DNA from 3 places in the Halomonas tibetensis genome. Region 3 is predicted to be linked to each of the others. Evidence: predicted binding sites of a transcription regulator. Region 3 holds the regulator's gene; each other region holds the start of a gene.
The links. Region 3 encodes PhoB, which activates phosphate uptake and scavenging genes when phosphate is short. Its sites were predicted from a motif close to TGTCATANNNNTGTCANA; they were not measured.
Positions count from the first base shown of each region.

Region 1: a site for PhoB is predicted at 1,211-1,228, ahead of ACFODV_RS05380 (PstS family phosphate ABC transporter substrate-binding protein). Genes of this name have one in related genera too.
Region 2: a site for PhoB is predicted at 1,535-1,552, ahead of phnC (phosphonate ABC transporter ATP-binding protein). Genes of this name have one in related genera too.

Region 1 covers NZ_JBHRSQ010000008.1:70,544-72,812, forward strand. Annotated here, with positions in the region: gene ACFODV_RS05375 (Bcr/CflA family multidrug efflux MFS transporter) at 1-1,143, shown strand, start outside; gene ACFODV_RS05380 (PstS family phosphate ABC transporter substrate-binding protein) at 1,320-2,269, shown strand, end outside.
Region 2 covers NZ_JBHRSQ010000007.1:94,981-97,249, reverse strand. Annotated here, with positions in the region: gene phnD (phosphonate ABC transporter substrate-binding protein) at 1-469, opposite strand, end outside; gene phnC (phosphonate ABC transporter ATP-binding protein) at 513-1,328, opposite strand; gene phnX (phosphonoacetaldehyde hydrolase) at 1,576-2,269, opposite strand, start outside.
Region 3 covers NZ_JBHRSQ010000009.1:178,992-181,260, forward strand. Annotated here, with positions in the region: gene phoR (phosphate regulon sensor histidine kinase PhoR) at 1-671, opposite strand, end outside; gene phoB (phosphate regulon transcriptional regulator PhoB) at 673-1,362, opposite strand; gene ubiA (4-hydroxybenzoate octaprenyltransferase) at 1,444-2,269, opposite strand, start outside.

The DNA of each region.
Region 1 (2,269 bases), on a different contig from region 3:
AACACCGCCCTGGCGCCCTTCGCCATTGACGCCTACCTGCCCGCCATGGCGGCCCTGGCCGATGCCGTGGGCGCCAGCATCCACCATACCGAGCTTTCGCTCTCCGCCTTTCTGGCCGGTTTCGCCCTGGGCCAGCTGCTGTTCGGCCCGCTCTCGGATCGCATCGGCCGCAAGCCGGTGCTGCTGGGCGGCCTGGTGGCCTTCTTGCTGGCAAGCCTTGCCATCACCACCGTTAGCTCGCTGCCCGAGCTATTGGCCTGGCGTTTCGTTCAGGCCCTGGGTGGGGGCGCCACGGTGGTCAATTCGGCGGCGATCGTTCGCGACTGCTTCAGCGGACGCGAGGCGGCAAAAGTCATGTCGACCATGGCGATCATCATGCTGCTGGCCCCGCTGGTGGCGCCGGTGGTGGGCAGCGGCCTTCTCTATCTGGGCGAGTGGTGGCTGATCTTCATCTTCCTGGCGGTGTATGCCGCCTTTCTGATGTGGCTGCTCGGCACCCGCCTGCCGGAGACCCGAGCCCCGGGGTCGCCTACGGCCTCGCCGCGCCAGGTGCTGGCCAACTACGCCAGCGTGTTGCGCCACCGCCAGGCCATGGGCTATGTGTGCGCCGCTTCCATGTCGTTTGCGGGGCTGTTCGCCTTCATCACCGCCTCGCCCTTTCTCTACCTGGAGCACTATGGCCTTTCGCCGGGCCTCTATCCCCTGGTATTTGGGGTCAACGTGTTGGCCATGGCGGCTTCCAACCGTCTCAACATCCGCCTGCTGAGACGGCGCAGCCCCCAGCAGAATCTGCGCCTGGGGCTGGCTATCCAGCTGGGAGCGGCCGTTGGCCTGGTGCTGGTGGTGGCCAGCGGCCTGGAGTCGCTGTGGACCATGGTGCCGCTGATCATGGTGTTTGCCGGCACCATCGGCCTGGTGGCGCCCAACGCCATCTCGGCGCTGCTCGATTATTTCCACCACATGAGCGCCACTGCGGCGGCACTGCAGGGCAGCATCCAGTTTTCCTGCGGGGCGCTCGCTGGGGTGCTGGTCGGCGCCTTCGAGGTGGACAGCGCATGGCCCATGGTGGCCACCATGCTCGGCGCCGCGCTGATCGGCAACCTGGGTCTGCGTCTGCTGGCGGGCCGCGCCGGCGATGCCTGAGGCGCGGCTGCTCTGACGGTGAGCTCCGGGAGCGCTGTCACACAAAATTCATCAACCTCTCGCGTCATGTCACCGAAGTGTCACGCGGTCTCCCTATATTCGTTCCCATCGATTCGCGGATAGCGGATCGTGTCCTCAACGCTGCGACAAGCGGCGCACGACACCTGGAGACCAAGATGAAACTCAAGCTTATCGCTGCCGCCGTTATCGGTGCCTCATTCGTCAGCACCGCCGTCATGGCGGAACGCGTCGACCCTAACCTGCCCGACTACGAGTCTGTGAGCGGCATTTCCGGCAATATGACCAGCATCGGTTCCGACACCCTAAACAACCTGATGACTCTCTGGGCCGAGGAGTTCGCGGGCTTATATCCGAACATCAATATTCAGATCCAGGGCGCGGGTTCGAGCACCGCCCCCACCGCCCTGACCGAAGGTACCGCCCAGTTTGGCCCGATGAGCCGCGAGATGCGTACCTCTGAAGTGCAGTCCTTCGAGGACCGTCACGGCTACCCGCCGACCATGGTGCCGGTGGCCATCGACGCCCTGGCCATCTACGTCAACCAGGACAACCCCCTGGAAAGCATCACCGTGCCTCAGGTCGATGCTATCTTCTCCGGCACCCGCCGCTGCGGTTACCCGGAAGACATTACCCGCTGGGGCCAGCTGGGCCTGGAAGGCAGCTGGGCAAACCGTGACATGACCCTCTACAGCCGTAACGCCGTCTCCGGCACCTATGGCTTCTTCGCCGAGAATGCCCTTTGCGGCGGCGACTTCAAGGACTCCATCAACGAGCAGCCGGGTTCCGCCTCGGTGGTACAGGGCGTCAGCGAGTCGATCAACGGCATCGGCTACTCCGGCATTGGCTATATCACCTCTCAGGTCCGCGCCGTACCGGTGGCCCGTGACGAGGGCGAGGAGGCCTTCGAGGTGGATAACGAGAACTACCCGCTGGCCCGCTTCCTGTTCGTCTACGTGAACAAGCACCCCAACGAGGATCTGGCTCCGCAGCAGGTCGAGTTCCTGCGCATGGTGCTCTCCAAGCAGGGCCAGGAAGTGACCGCCCGCGACGGCTATATCCCGCTGCCCGAGACCGTGGCCAGCCGCGTGCGCGGCGAGCTGGGTAT
Region 2 (2,269 bases), on a different contig from region 3:
AATAGCCAGAGGTAGAGTTCGGGTCAGCCCAGGCAAGGGACTTTCCCTGGAGGTCGTCAAGACTTTCATAGTCGCTGTCAGCGCGAACAATAAGCACTGAATGATAGCCGAGCTCACCATCCAACTCTGCAGGGACAACAAGTGGTTCGATTTCACCTTCGCTATCGATCCAACCCGCAGCATAGGAAGATCCTCCCAGTCGTGCCAAGTGGATATGTCCCGCCGTAAGTGCCTGAACTACGGCTGCATAGTCGTTGGCCTGCTGGATTTGCATCTTGACGCCAAGCTGTTCTTCAAAATAGTCGGCCAGGGGCTGGAACCGATCGATAGTGGCAGCTTGGTTTTCCACCGTTGTAGCACCGATAGTGACAACAGGATAATCATCACGCCAGTCGGCGTGAGCAGCTGTCACTGCGAGAGGGCACAGGAGAGCCGAAGCAACAACGCACTTGAGTGTGGTACGAGCCATGATCTTTATCACCGTATACTGGATGGAAGTTTGGTTTAGTTTGTCAAGCAAAAGCAGAGGCAGCTGGTGGTTGTTTCGACCATATTTCTCCAGACGTTACTGTTTCATTGACTGCCTTTTCGTCATCACCAACGCCGTATATACGCTGGACCGTATCGTGATCTAGCTGAGAGGGAGAACCATCAAAAACCATCTCACCATGGAGCATGCCGATGACACGGTCACAGTACTGGCGAGCTGTTTCCAGCGAGTGAAGGTTACACATCACCGTGATACCCCTGGACTGATTAATCTCTTTCAGTGCGTCCATCACCATTGCTGCACTACGGGGATCCAAAGAGGCAATTGGCTCATCGGCCAGCATAATACGAGGGGACTGCATCATGGCTCGGGCAATCGCTACGCGCTGCTGCTGACCGCCCGACAGATTGCCCGCACGTTGCAGCGCCTTGTCCGCCAGGTCCAGCTGCTCAAGTGCCTGGATGGCCTGCGCCTTTTCCTCGCGACTGAACAGCTTGAACATGGAGGGTAAGCTGCCATGGTGGGCTATTCGCCCCATCAACACGTTAGTGATGACATCCAGACGAGGAATCAGATTGAACTGCTGAAAGATCATGGCAGTTTGTCCCCGCCACTGTCGTAGGGCTTTCCCTTTCAGCTGGCTTACTGGCTCACCACCAAAGTTGATACGCCCTTCAGAAACATCTGTAAGCCGATTCACCATGCGAAGGAGCGTTGACTTCCCTGCCCCAGATCGGCCAATAACACCAACCATCTGCCCTTCTGGTATCTCGAAGCTAAGATCATGAATGACTCGAGATTTTCCGTAACTTTTGCTGACATTATCCACACGTAGCATTGCCCTACCCTCCTGCCACGTCATGTGGCGTCATGCGGTGGTTGCATGTCACATAGAATACGCGCCAGAGATGAAGGCAACTTGTCTAGATGATTTCATTGTTGTGAAAAAAAACGCCTTACTGAGCCCACCTTTTGCCTATCTCAAGAACAGGGCTCATACAAAACAACGCCTTAGAAAACATACGGCATAGCTCAACGCCAAACTGTCACCCAAGTGTCATGCCCAGCTATCACAAATTCAGCCCTTAAGGCCGCTCCCCTCGTGACAACCGGGCATTGATCTCATCAATTACCGATGGAAGATCGGCAATGGTGTCGATCAGAAAGTGTGGCTGGGCGGGCGCAAACTGACTCTCGATACTCGAGCGCTTTTCCGCCAACAAAGCGGCAGGCATGTCACGAAACTCGGCGTAACTGAACCCAAGAGCGTTACCGGAACAGGTCAGCCCTACCGTCCACATGCCGGCCCGACGCCCCTCGAGAATGCCGGGGACGGTGTCGTCCACCTTGACGCAGGCGGCGACATCCGTAATGCCTAGGGCAATCACGTTGGCCAGCGCCTGAGCCGGATGGGGTCGCCCGTTGGGCACCTCATCGCTGGCTACCACATGGTCGGCTTCGAACCCTTGCTCTTGGGCCCGTGTTACTACTTGCTCCATCACCACTGCGGGATAGCCCGAGCAAGAGCCGATCTTCATGCCCTGCTGGCGCAGGGCGGCGATGGCCTCCAGGGCTCCGGGGATCAGCGCCGAGTGCTCGCCGATCTTGGCGATCTGAAGTGGCATGAAGCGCTCATACAGCGCTGTAACGTCGTCATCGGTAGGGATATGACCGGCAGCCTGTTCGAAACGGGCGGCGATCGCCGGGTCATCGCAGAGCGCGCGAATGTGATCCCACTTCCCCACGCCCATGGGGCCGCGAGCCTCTGCCAGACTGATC
Region 3 (2,269 bases):
TAGCCGGCCAGTACGGTGAGCGGGGTACGCAGCTCGTGGGAGACATTGGCCACGAAGTCGCGTCTCATCTCCTCCAGGCGGTGCAGGCGGGTGATGTCGCGGGCCATCAGCAGCCGCTCATCATCGCCGTAGAGAGTAATCTGGAACTGCAGCACCATCTGCTCATCGATGGGCGAGCGTAGGGTCAGCGGCTCCCGGTAGTCGCGCGTGTGGAAGTAGTCGATGAAGCGAGGGTCGCGCAGCAGGTTGGTGATGTGGTGACCGCGGTCATGGGAGGTTCGCAGTCCCAGCATGCGTTCGGCGGCGCTGTTCCACCATTCCATATCACCATGGCGGTCGAGCATCACCACGCTGTCGCGCATCGCCTCGGAGGACTCCTGGATGCGTTTGATGATGCCCAGCAGCCGCTCCTGGGTATGACGTTGCCCTTTCTGGTAGCGATACAGGCGGTCGAAGAGCTCGCCCCACACCCCCGTGGCGGCAGGGGGCTCGGCCTGGGGCGTAAGCGTCAGCCAGCGGTGAAGACGGTAGAGCCGTTGGAGATGAAAGACCAGACAGGCGGCAAGCCCGATGGCCAGTCCTAACCCGGCGTAGGACACAATCCAGCCCACCAATAGGCCGCCAGCGGCCAGCAGGAGGAGACGCCACACTTCTCGCTTCCAGAGGCCCACGTCAACCCTTGGCAGAGAACCGGTAGCCGGTGCCGCGCACCGTCTGTACCAGATGCTGGTGACGCTCGCCAAGCGCCTTGCGCAGGCGACGGATATGCACGTCCACGGTGCGCTCCTCTACGTAGACATTGCCACCCCACACCTGATCCAGCAGTTGGCTGCGGGTATAGGCACGTTCCTGGTGAGTCATGAAGAACTGCAGCAGGCGATACTCGGTGGGGCCCATTTCCACGGCCTTGCCGCTGGCGATAACCCGATGACTGACCGGGTCAAGGAGCAGGCCGTCCACCTCCACGGCCTCTTCGATTCCCTGGGGCGTGGCGCGTCGCAGCACCGCCTTGAGGCGGGCGACCAGTTCACGGGGCGAGAAGGGCTTGGTGATGTAGTCGTCGGCACCAGCCTCGAGTCCCTGGATCTTGTTGTCCTCCTCTCCCTTGGCAGTGAGCATGATGATCGGCAGCTCGGCGGTAGTCGGTTCGCGTTTGAGGCGCCGGGCCAGTTCGATGCCGCTGGTACCAGGCATCATCCAGTCGAGCAGCACCAGGTCGGGCTGGTGGTCGACGATCATGGCGTGTGCGGCCTGGGCGTTGTCCGCCTCGAGCACGCGGTAGTCTGCCATCTCAAGCGCCACCGCGATCATCTCGCGGATCGGCGCTTCATCATCGACGATCAAAACGGTCTTGGCGGTCATCCGGAGGCCTCGGAGCAGTGACGGATCGATGACGATCTCACCACGCTAGTATGACACTCGCATGACAATGCCGCCTGCGCTTCATGCCCCGGAGGCCGGCCAGAGGCTGAGAGCGAGGCCGGCGAATACCAGAAGCCCCGACCAGTGGTTATTCAGGAAGGCCTGGAAGCAAGGGTCGCGCTCGCGGTGGCGGATCAGGAACTGCTGGTGCACGAAGGTGGCCGCCATGGCCGCCAGGCCCAGCCAGAAAAAGCCGCCCAATCCCAGGCGCAGCCCCACCCAGGTCAGCAGCAGCAGCGTCAGGCCTTGGAGCAGTCCGATCATGAGCCGATCGGCACGACCGAACAGCACCGCCGTGGACTTGATGCCGATCCTGAGGTCGTCGTCGCGGTCGACCATGGCGTACTGGGTGTCGTAGGCCACGGTCCATGCCATGTTGGCCAGGAACAGCAGCCATGCCTCGGCGGGGATATGGCCCAGCACCGCGCCGAAGGCCATGGGGATGGCCCAGGAGAAGGCGGCGCCGAGGAACAGCTGTGGCAGGTGGGTGTAGCGCTTCATGAAGGGGTAAATAAAGGCCAGCGCTACGCCCACCAGTGAGAGCATCACGGTGAAGAGGTTGGTGAACCAGACGAGCACGAAGGCGGCCATCACCAGGATCAGGAACAGCGCCTGGGCTTCCCCTTCGCTGATGCGGCCGGTGGCCAGGGGGCGGTGGCGGGTGCGTTTGACGTGACCGTCGAAGTGGCGGTCGGCGTAGTCGTTGACCACGCAGCCGGCGGCGCGCATCAGGTAGACGCCGGCGATAAAGATCAGCAGCACGTTTCGGCCAGGGATGCCCTCGGCGGCTACCCATAGGGCCCACAGGGTGGGCCACATCAGTAGCCAGGTGCCGATGGGACGGTTC